2 regions of the Alcaligenes sp. WGS1538 genome follow, and region 1 is predicted to be linked to the other one. Evidence: riboswitches for the same ligand, from Rfam matches in the RefSeq annotation. Region 1 holds a riboswitch; the other holds the start of a gene.
The links. Region 1 has a riboswitch for thiamine pyrophosphate ahead of ACF3ND_RS08975 (3-oxoacyl-ACP reductase). Riboswitches for the same ligand answer to the same signal wherever they lie in the genome.
Positions count from the first base shown of each region.

Region 1 (5,630 bases):
GGTCCAAGTGCGCACATGGTAAGTTCCGACCCCCAGCCCTATCACGCTTCCGACTATGCCCGCCAGAAGATCGAACAGGCCAACTGAAGAAAACAGCCCAAAGTAGCCTCGAGCGCCGAGAACCAGCATCAATGCGGGCATGATGAGCAGACGTTCGATCCGAATAGTCCGGGGATAACAGCGCGCCACTCCCATCCAGAGGAGCACAAGAAACAGGACGTAGACGTAGAGCGGTACGTGAGACATGGTTGATCTCCTCGATGTCAAGTACGATCCTGCTGCTGTCAGTATCCGGCCGCGGGAATTGCGGCGTCAAGGCGTGTGCCGTCAACCTTCAGACATTAAGGGCCCTTCTTTTGTTGGAGACTTTCTTTATGAAACAGGGAAATTTTTTCCGTTAATTGCATTTTTATATTCGCATAGTGTCTGGCCCGCGTACTGAGTTGGGATCTGGCATGAGGAATCCGCTTGGGAGGGCCTGCAGCAGCCTGCTTTCCCTAAGAATACGCATGGGCGCATACGACGCCCATGCCCTGTTTCTTACAAGCCGGACTTCACAGCGGCATTGACAGCGATGCAAACACCGTCAAGCGCTGCGATGCACGCTCAGGCCCGCAAAGCTCTGCGCCACCGGCATGATCTCGATGTAGTTGACGTTCATGTGCGCCGGCGCGTTCATGATCCAGCAAATCGTGCCTGCCACGTCTTCGGGAGTCAGCGCCTGCACGTTCTGGTAGACCGCGGCGGCCTTCTCCTCGCTGCCCAGGCGCACCTTGGAAAAGTCCGTGCCCGAACACAGGCCGGGCGCCACGGTGGAGACGCGCACCGCCGTACCCGCCAGGTCCGCCCTCAGGTTCTTGCTGAAATGGTGTACGAAGGCCTTGGTCGCTCCATAGACATTGCCGCCCGCATACGCATAGGCGCCGGCGGTGGAACCCAGGTTGATGACGTGTCCCCTGTTCTGCTCCACCATGCCGGGCAGCAAGGCGTGGGTGATATGCAGCAAGGAGCTGATATTGGTGCTGACCATGGTGTCCCAATGCTCCAGACTGGACTGCTGGGCCGGCGCCACGCCCAGGGCCAGGCCCGCATTGTTGACCAGCACATCGATGGACGGGAAGCGTGCGCGTATGTCGGCCAGCGCCGCTTCCACGGCGCTGCGGTCGGTCAGGTCCACGCTGACGGGCACGAAGCGCTCGCCCAGCTCGCTTGCCAGCTCCTGCAGCTTGTCCTTGCGGCGCGCCAGGCCGATGACGGTATGGCCTTCGGCCACCATCTGACGTGCAATGGCGGCTCCAAATCCCGACGAGGCTCCCGTGACGACTGCGGTTTTCATGATGCTCTGTTCCTGTATGCCCGCCGGCAGCGCCGGCGAGCGATTAAAGCATCAAGAATAGCAAAAAAGCCCGTCCAGGTCAGAGGCTGGCCGGCCGTTCCAGTCCCAGATGGCCGCGCAGGGTGCGGTGCTCGTAATCCTGGCGGAACAGGCCTCGCTTTTGCAGCACGGGAATGACCTGCTCCACGAAATCGCGGATGCCGCCAGGCAGCGACGGCGGCATCAGGTTGAAGCCGTCCGCGCCTTCGTTGCGCCACCACAGCTCGATCTGGTCCGCGATGGATTCCGGAGTTCCCACCATGGTGCAATGGCCGCCGCCCGCGGCCAGACGGCCCAGCAATTCGCGCACGGTGGGCTGCTCGGTCTGGATGATGCGCAGCACCGTGGCGTAGCGTCCTTTGGGCCCCTTGAAGCTTTCCAGAGGCGGCAGGGGCGGCACGGGCGCGTCCAGATCCCAGCCCATGCAATCCTGGCCCACGAACGTTCCAAGCTGACGCAGCGAGGTTTCCGCAGGCAGCAATTCGTCCAGTTCGCGCTGCTTGCGGCGCGCCTCCTCCATGGTGGAGCCCACATAGGTGACCAGGCCCGGCATGATGGGCAGGGGCACGCCCCGCCCCGTCGCCTGCACGCGCCGCTTCATGTCGCGGTAATAGGCCTGGGCGGACGGCAGATCGTAGGCCACGGCATAGATGGCCTCGGCCTTGCGGGCCGCCAGGTCGCGTCCCTGCTCGGAAGCGCCGGCCTGGAACAGCACCGGCTGCCCCTGGGGAGAGCGCGGCAGGGTCAAGGGCCCGTCCACCAGGAAATGCTCGCCTTGATGATGTATCTGGCGCACCTTGTCCACCCGCGCGTAATCGCCCTGGCGATTCATCGCCAAGGCATCGTCGGTCCAGGAATCGAACAGCTTCAGGGCCGTGTCCACGAACTCCTCGGCCCGGGCGTAACGCCAGGCATGGTCGGGCATGGCGGCATAGCCGTGGTTGCGCGCCTCCGCATCGAACATGGAAGTGACCACGTTCCAGCCCATGCGTCCTTGCGAAACATGGTCCAGCGAACACAGCATGCGCGCCGCCACGAAAGGCGTGTAGAAGGTGCTGGAGACCGTGCTGATCAGGCCGATGCGCTCGGTGGCCCGCGCCAGCGCGGACATCAGGGTCAAAGGCTCCAGGAACCAGCGCGGCCCGTCGGCCACATTGTCCGTGGACTGTCCGTCGGCAAAGAAGATGGCGTCCAGCTTGCCCTTTTCGGCCAGCTGGGTCAGTTCTTCGTAGAAGCGGGCGTCGCCCAGACGTTCCACCTGGGAATCAGGATGGCGCCAGGCGGCGCGGTGATGGCCGCAGCCGTGTATGAACAGGTTGAAATGCAGCTGTCTCATCCGTTTTTCACCAGTCCGCCATCCACGACCAGGTTCTGTCCCGTGACGGCGCGCGCCCAAGGACCCGCAAAGAACAGCGCCGCATCCGCGAATTCCTCGGGCGTGGTCACCCGGCGCAGCGGCGTGCTGGCGGCGATCAGGTCGAACACCGCTTCCGGCGTGGCCGCCGAGGCGTCCGTGGTGCGCAGCAGGCCGCCGGAGATCATGTTGACGGTGATCTGCTGCGGGCCCAGATCCTGCGACAGGGTGCGCGTCAGGGACAGCAGCGCCGCCTTGGCGGCCGTGTAGTCGTGATACGGCACGACGGGATTCTGGAACAGGTTGGTGCCGATATTGATGATGCGGCCAAAGCCGGCTTCCTGCATGCCCGCCAGGGCGGCCTGCGTCGTGTTCAAGGCTCCGCCCACCACGCCTTCCAGCTGCTGATGCAGGTCGGCCCAGCGCAGCGTGTCCGCATGCGGGCGCGCATCGCCGTTGAACTTGAAGGCCGGCAAGGCATTGTTCACCACCGTGGTGACGGGCGCGCCGAAATGCTGGCGCGCCGCGGCGAACATGGCCTGAACCGCTTGCGCGTCGGTCACGTCCGCCTGCACCGCCAGGCACTGGCCGGGAAACTCGGCCGCCAGGGCCTGCGCGCCCGCTGCGCTTGTCAGGTAATTGATGACCACCCGCGCGCCCTGGCGCGCAAAGGCGCGCACCAGGCTGGCGCCCAGGCCGCGCGCCCCGCCCGTGACGAGGACGACTTGCCGTGAGAGTTCCGAAATAGTGTCCAGAGACATGACATTCCTTCCAAAGATTCGGCGAGGATGTCAGCCCTGTTCGGACAGGGGAAATGAGGGTTCGACATCCCTTCGCCAGTATGAGCTGGATCAGGTTCGACGGGTTTTATCTCAGCCCTTTTGAAAAGGACACCCCGTGCCGCAGGGCAGACCATAGCACAGAACGCGCCTTCAGTCTTTATTGACTTTCAGGCCGCACGCTTCTAAGCTTTGCGCAGTTCCTGGGGGAGTCCTTGGAACGTGTTCATTCCACGGCCCGCAAGACGGCGACCAACCGCAGTCCTGGCGCGCGACGGCAAGGCCATGAAAAGACCATGAACACGTTCTTGACGGGCTGAGATTCCGCTCTCATGCGGTAACCCTTCGAACCTGATCCGGATCATGCCGGCGAAGGGAAGGAAACGCGGCCCATCGGCCTGCCTGCAGCCCGTCACGCTGCGCGCGCCGCCTCACACGCCCATTTCTATCCCTCCATTCTTGTCCGCCCTGCGCCCAACCGGGCCGCTGCAGGCGGGTTCGCGCCTGCCCTGGCAGGCTTTGGGGAGATATCATGCTGAACCAGAACGCCACGCTGCTGTGGCTGCTTGCCTTTTCAACCCTGTTCGCGGTGGCCGGGGTGCTGTACGCCCGGCGCCAGAACGGTTCCCTGGAAGACTTCGTGGTGGCGCGCAACAGCCAGAGCGCGCTGGCCACCATCCTGACCCTGCTGGCCTCGTCCCTGGGCGCGTGGATCCTGTTTTCCCCCGCCCAGGCGGCCACCTGGGGCGGCCTGTCCGCCGTGATCGGCTATGCGCTGGGCTCCATGTCCCCGCGCCTGGTCATGATCCCGCTGGGCAAGCGCATGCGCGAGCTGCTGCCGCGCGGCCACAGCCTGACCGAGTTCGTCATCGCCCGCTACGGCCGGCCCATGTATGCGCTCACCTTGCTGATCATGCTGTTCTACATCTTCATCGCCATGACGGCGGAAATCACCGCCATGTCCAAGATGATCACCCTGATCGCGCCCATTCCCTTGTGGGTCACGGCCAGCGTGGTGCTGGTGGCCACGCTGATCTACACCTCCTACGGCGGCCTGCGCGCCTCCATCTTCACGGACAAGGTGCAGATGCTGGTGATCGTGCCCATGCTGTTCCTGATCGTGCTGCTCGGCTGGCAGGCCGTGGGCGGCCCGGCGCAATTGCTGCGCACCGTGGAGCTGCAGGCGCCGCGCCTGGTGGAGCTGAGCGACCCGGTCGGCGTCAAGGCGGGCCTGACCTTTTTCGTGGCCATCCTGCTGACCGGCCTGTTCCACCAGGGCAACTGGCAGCGCATCTATGCCGCCCGGAGCGACAAGGCCATGCGCAACGGCTTTCTGCTGGGCGGCCTGTTCGTGGCGCCCTTCATCTTCCTGATGGGCTTGTTCGGCCTGGCCTTCGTGGGCCTGGGCGGCCAGGGCGACAGCTCCGTGGCGCTGTTCAACGTGATTCTGCCCCAGGCGCCCGTCTGGTTCCTGGTGCTGCTGATCCCGCTGGGCCTGTCGCTGGTCATGAGCAGCGCCGACACCGTCATCAGCGCCGTCTCCAGCCTGGTGGCCGTGGACCTGGGCCGGCTGATGCCCCAGCGCAGCACCGCCCAGATGATGCGCCTGGCGCGCTGGCTGGTGTGGCTGAGCGCCATCCCGGTGCTGGTGGCCTCCTCCCAGGGCTACAGCGTGCTGTACCTGTTCCTGCTGGCCGATCTGCTGTGCTCGGCCGCGGCCTTCCCGGTGTTCTTCGGACTGTACAGCCGCCGCTACGACGGCATCACGGCCACCCTCAGCACCGTGGCGGGCCTGGCTGCGGGACTGGCCATCTTCCCGCGCCCCGACGGTCCGCTGGACTATCTGCTGGAATCCTTCGTGCTGGCGGCCGTGGTGCCCGCGCTGGTCACCGCCATCATCATGCCCCTGCGCCGGCGCCTGCCTCAGTTCGACTTCGGCAAGCTGGCCGGCTCCACGCGGGTGCTGGACCAGAACTGAATTTGATCACGCACAGGCGCGCCGATCTCGCCATCAAGGACGGGGCCGGCGCGCAAGTACAGGATCAGGGCTGGATCTGCCCCTCAGGGGCCGTCAACAGAATCAGCTCCACGCGCCGGTTGCTGGCCCGCCCTTCGGAGCTCG
Region 1 is NZ_CP171109.1:1,921,764-1,927,393, reverse strand. It holds gene ACF3ND_RS08990 (DUF6622 family protein) at 1-246, opposite strand, end outside; gene ACF3ND_RS08985 (SDR family NAD(P)-dependent oxidoreductase) at 587-1,336, opposite strand; gene ACF3ND_RS08980 (LLM class flavin-dependent oxidoreductase) at 1,416-2,711, opposite strand; gene ACF3ND_RS08975 (3-oxoacyl-ACP reductase) at 2,708-3,490, opposite strand; TPP riboswitch at 3,541-3,637, opposite strand; TPP riboswitch at 3,704-3,903, shown strand; gene ACF3ND_RS08970 (sodium:solute symporter family protein) at 4,041-5,486, shown strand; gene ACF3ND_RS08965 (flagellar motor protein MotB) at 5,551-5,630, opposite strand, start outside.

Region 2 (5,630 bases), 1.4 Mb from region 1:
CCACCGGCAGCGCCCAGTTGCTGGCCGACATCATCAGCGGCCGGGAGCCCGCCATCCGTGCCGACGACCTGTCGGTGCAACGCTACGCGCATTGACCGCAGCGGCAGAACGCCCGCCACCGCGGAACACGGACGCACGGGCAAGCGTCATTCGCAACGGCGGGCGTACAAAGAGTTCATCCCAGGGTCCTGGCGCCGGACGAACCGCATGATGCGGAGGGAAAGAACGACAAACCAAGGCTTCAGTCGCGCAGTTCGCAATTGGCGGCAAACATGTAACCCCAGTTGTGCACCGAGCGCACCGGCAGCACGGCATCGCCCCGATTGAACTTGCGGCGCATCCGGCTGACCAGCACCCCCAGCCGATTGATGAGCAGAGCCGAAGGCGGATCTTCGATCTCGCCCTGCACACCGGCGATGGCGCTGAGCAGTTCATGGTGGCTGGCGCGCCGGTCGGGGTGATGCAGCAGGCAGCAGATGAAAGAGCGCTCCGTGGTGGTCAGGGCGAAGGATTGCCCGTTGGGCGCCACCAGGGCCCAGCCTTCCTGTGTGAGCGCCCAGTCGGCGCGTTGGCGCAGTTCGGGCAGCATGGGCACCTGCATCAGGCGACGCTGCAGGCTTTGCAGGCTGGCCGCCAGCAGTTCGAAGGACGCATCCCTGGGACACAGTTGGTCTCCGCCGCTGTGCAGCGCCTGGAGCATGGCCGCGTCGGAATAGTCCGCCTGCATCAGGATGCCGACCTGCGGGCACAGCATGCGCAGGCGCACGGCGGCCGCGCAGATATCGGACAAGGCGCCGCCCAGCCAGGCGATGCACACCGAGCCCATGTGCCTGCCCCGGCTTTGCGCCAATTGCAGCAAGGCGGTGGAGTCGCGGCAGGAAATCGGCCGATAGCCCCGTTCCGCCAGGGCCTTGACCTGCTGTTCCAGCAGGTTTCGATCAGGAATGACACTGGAGAGGTACAGCACAACAGGACCGCCAGTAACCACATTTGTAACCGACATAGTTGATACCTTAACTATAATGACGCCAGATGACCCTGCCTGACATTATAAATCACAATCGTGTTATTTAATCAAAACCATCGTGGTGGTCGTTGCATCAACAATCTGTGGTGTGAAAAACTTCTCCGAACGCCTGCGCCACGCACGGCAACAACGCGGCCTGTCGCAGGCCGGGCTGGCCCGCTTGTGCGGCCTGAGCCAGAGCGCCATCTCCAACTACGAGAACGGCACGCGCCGCGACGCCCGGGAAATCCTGGACCTGGCCAAGGCCTTGAGCGTCAGCGCGCAGTGGCTGCGCAACGGAGTGGGCATGATGGAGCCCCGGGCGGGCGGCGTCCTGGTCATGCATGAACCGGACGGCGGACCGCCCATCGTCACCTGGCCTTTCAGCCGCTTTTCCGTGGATGAAATCGTCGCGCTGCCCGTGGCCGAGCGCGAACTGCTCGAGCGCACCGTGCGCCACCTGCTCGACGGCATGAAACCCCGCTAGCGGTCCCTCTCGCGGCAAGGCCGCAGCCCCATCATCACATACGGGATTATCCACCAAAACCATCGTGGTTGGCGTTCCATGAACAATCACTGGTGTGAAGCACTTTTCCGAACGCCTACGCCATGCCCGGCAGCAGCGCGGCCTCTCCCAGGCCGAGCTGGCCCGGCTCTGCAACCTGAGCCAGAGCGCCATCTCCAACTACGAGAGCGGCGCGCGCCGTGACGCCCGCGAGATCCTGGACCTGGCCAAGGCCCTGAACGTCAGCGCCCAGTGGCTCAAGAGCGGCCTGGGCCCCATGGAGATCAGCGTGGGCGGCGCACTGGTCATGCATGAACCGGACGGCGGACCGCCCATCGTCACCTGGCCCTTCAGCCGCTTCTCCGTGGACGAGATCGTGGCGCTGTCCGGCAAGGACCGCGAACACCTGGACCAGACCATACGCCATCTGCTCAATGGCATGAAAAGCAAATAAGCTTTATCAGCCCACAGACAGGTCCAAGACACCTATACTTGTCCTCACGCAGGGGTACTCGCCGCAGGCGGGTTGAGAAACACCCTCGTACCAGTACGGATAATGCCGATGCTGGGAGCGTGCGCCCCAGGTGCAATGCCTGCAAGGTGCTTCTTCCTATATCGGCTCCACCCCTTCCTTGGAGCTGCAATGACAAGCAAAAACCCAACTTTCACGGCCACCGCGGCCAGCGTGGACCCGGCTGCGATCCAGCCTTTGCCCAATTCCCGCAAAATCTACCAGACCGGCTCGCGTCCCGACCTGCGCGTGCCGTTCCGCGAGATCACCCTGGCCGACACCCCCAGCCAGTTCGGCGCGGAGCGCAACCCCCCGCTCAGCGTCTACGACACCAGCGGCCCCTACACGGACCCGGCCGCCCATATCGACATCCGCAAGGGCCTGCCGCCGCTGCGTCAGGCCTGGATCCAGGAGCGCGACGACACCGAGCTGACCGCCGGCCTGAACAGCCAGTACGGCCGGGCCCGGCAGGCCGATCCGGAGCTGGACGCGCTGCGCTTCGAGCTGGTCCGCCGGCCGCGGCGCGGCAAGCCCGGCGCCAACGTCACCCAGATGCACTATGCGCGACGCGGCATCGTCACGCCCGAAATGGAGTTCGTGGCCATCCGCGAGAACCTGCGCCGCGAGCACTACCTGGAGAGCCTGCGCGCCAGCGGCCCGCAAGGCGAAGAAATGGCCCGCCGCCTGACCCGCGTGCATCCCGGCCAGGGCTACGGCGCCACCCTGCCCGCTCTGGTCACGCCCGAATTCGTGCGCGACGAGATCGCGCGCGGCCGGGCCATCCTGCCGGCCAACGTCAACCACCCGGAAACCGAGCCCATGATCATAGGCCGCAATTTCCTGGTGAAGATCAACGCCAACATCGGCAACTCGGCGCTGGGCTCGACTATCGGCGAAGAAGTCGAAAAGATGACCTGGGCCATACGATGGGGCGCGGACACCATCATGGACCTGTCCACCGGCAGGAACATCCATGAGACGCGCGAATGGATCATCCGCAACTCGCCCGTGCCTGTGGGCACCGTGCCCATCTACCAGGCCCTGGAGAAGGTCGGCGGCATTGCCGAAGACCTGACCTGGGACATCTTCCGCGACACGCTGATCGAGCAGGCCGAACAGGGGGTGGACTATTTCACCATCCACGCCGGCGTGCGCCTGCCCTTCATCCCGATGACGGCCAGCCGCATGACGGGCATCGTGTCGCGCGGCGGCTCCATCATGGCCAAATGGTGCCTGGCGCATCACCGCGAAAGCTTCCTGTACGAGCACTTCGAAGACATCTGCGACATCATGAAGCAGTACGACGTGGCCTTCTCGCTGGGCGACGGCCTGCGGCCCGGCTCGGGATACGACGCCAACGACCAGGCCCAGTTCGCCGAACTGCGCACCCTGGGCGAGCTGACCCAGGCAGCCTGGAAGCACGATGTGCAGGTCATGATCGAAGGCCCCGGCCACGTGCCGCTGCACCTGATCCCGGAAAACATGCGGCTGCAGCTGGAGCACTGCCATGAAGCGCCCTTCTATACGCTGGGGCCGCTGGCCACGGACATCGCGCCAGGCTACGACCACATCACCTCCGGCCTGGGCGCGGCCATGATCGCCTGGCAGGGCACGGCCATGCTGTGCTATGTCACGCCCAAGGAGCACCTGGGCCTGCCCAACAAGAAGGACGTCAAGGACGGGATCATCACCTACAAGATCGCCGCCCACGCGGCCGACCTGGCCAAGGGACACCCGGCCGCGGCTTTTCGCGACAACGCCTTGTCCAAGGCGCGCTTCGAGTTCCGCTGGGAGGACCAGTTCAACCTGGGCCTGGACCCGGACACGGCGCGCGCCTTCCACGACGAGACCCTGCCCAAGGACTCCATGAAGGTGGCCCACTTCTGTTCCATGTGCGGACCCAAGTTCTGCAGCATGAAGATCTCGCAGGACGTGCGCGACTACGCCAAGGCCAAGGGCCTGGACGAGGCGGCCGCCGTGGACCAGGGCATGAAGGAGATGTCGGTGCAGTTCGTGCAGCAGGGCAGCAAGCTGTACCAGGAGGCTTGACGCCTTCATGATCAGGCAGTGAAAGCGCCCCGGGCGGGTTTATCCTGCCTGGGGCTTTCTTGTGGGGCTTCTTCGATTATCAAGGCCATTGCCGGCGGGGGAGCGCTCCGAGAGGCAAGCATTCTGCTGTTCGAGCGCGACGCTTATGGCTCGTCCGGGGGGCGAGCCATCGCGCGAGTTCAGAATGCGCCCGGAGCGATCCGCCGGCAAGGGCACCAGTGCGCAGCACCGGCAGGCAGCCAGCCCAGACTGTCCCCCAGGCTTCTTGAACGGCGTCTTTGCAAAGACCTGCTTGCTTATCAACCAGCCGATTCGCACCCCGCAACTAGGCGGGGAATCTTGTTCGCGCACCATCAGGCCCAAAAAAAGCCCGGCGAAAGCCGGGCCTTTGCTCGTCCGCGCCTGCAGGCGCATAAAGCCTTCTTTACTGCTGAGGAGCGTACAGATACAGCTCCACGCGCCGGTTCATGGCGCGGCCTTCCGCCGTGGCGTTGTCACCGATCGGCGAGTTCGGCCCGCGACCCTCGACCATCAGGCGGCCCTGGCCCACGCCTTGCTGGGTCAGGTAGTTGGTGACGGCGCTGGCGCGGTTCACGGACAGCGTCTGGTTGGTCTGGGCGGAGCCCGTGCTGTCAGTGTGACCGATGGCCTTGGCGCGCAGTTCGGGATGCTGGACCATGGCGCGCGCCACGCTGTCCAGCACCGGCAGCAGGGCCGGCTTCAGCTGGTACTTGCCCGTGTCGAAGGAGACGCTGCTGGGGATGTTGACACGCAGGCTGCCGTCGGGCATTTCCGTGACGTCCACGCCCAGGCTGGTCGCGCCGGACTGCTGGACATCTTTCTTGATGCCGGACCAGTTGTAGGCCGCAATGCCGCCGGCCAGGGCGCCGATGCCCGCGCCGATGGCCGCCGCCTTGCTGCTGTCCCCGATCAGGGCGCCCGGGCCCGCCCCCACGGCGGCGCCTGCCCCCGCTCCGACGGCAGTGCGCCCGCCCGTACCCATATTGTCCATGGTGCCGCAGCCGGCCAGAATGGCGAAAGCGCCTGCACATGCCGCCAATTTGGCAGAACGAATGGAAATTGTCATTCTTTTCTCCGTAATCTCGAAATTAAGTACAAGGGCCTATCGAGCGCCCCTATGCTAGCAAGGCGCGCATAGACTCGGTGTTACAGAATGGTTCCAAACACCTCTGTTAACAATTCTTGATCAAACGGACTGCACTTCACCTGCACGATGCCCGTCCCTGACGGGCACCGGACGGCCAGGACCTAGAACAACTCAGCGCCGGAACTGGCCACAACCTCCTTGTACTTCTTCAGGTCATTACTGACAAGCTCGCGGAACTGCTCCACCGTGCCCGGCTCGGCGTCCGAACCCATCACGGCCAGCGCCTGGCGCACGGACGGCTCGGTCAGCGCCTTGGCATAGGCATCGTGCAGCTTCTGCACGATGGGTTGGGGCGTGCCGCCTGTCACGAACACGCCGAACCAGGTCCCCAAATCGAAGGGCTGAACGCCTGCCTGCTCCATGGTGGGCACGTCCGGGAAGAAGTTGGAGC
Region 2 is NZ_CP171109.1:3,272,881-3,278,510, forward strand. It holds gene ACF3ND_RS15205 (D-amino acid dehydrogenase) at 1-95, shown strand, start outside; gene ACF3ND_RS15210 (DNA-binding response regulator) at 242-1,003, opposite strand; gene ACF3ND_RS15215 (helix-turn-helix domain-containing protein) at 1,116-1,493, shown strand; gene ACF3ND_RS15220 (helix-turn-helix domain-containing protein) at 1,588-1,965, shown strand; TPP riboswitch at 2,006-2,099, shown strand; gene thiC (phosphomethylpyrimidine synthase ThiC) at 2,155-4,071, shown strand; gene ACF3ND_RS15230 (OmpA family protein) at 4,496-5,083, opposite strand; gene ACF3ND_RS15235 (Bug family tripartite tricarboxylate transporter substrate binding protein) at 5,341-5,630, opposite strand, start outside.
Region 2: another riboswitch for thiamine pyrophosphate. It lies ahead of thiC (phosphomethylpyrimidine synthase ThiC); the one in region 1 lies ahead of ACF3ND_RS08975 (3-oxoacyl-ACP reductase).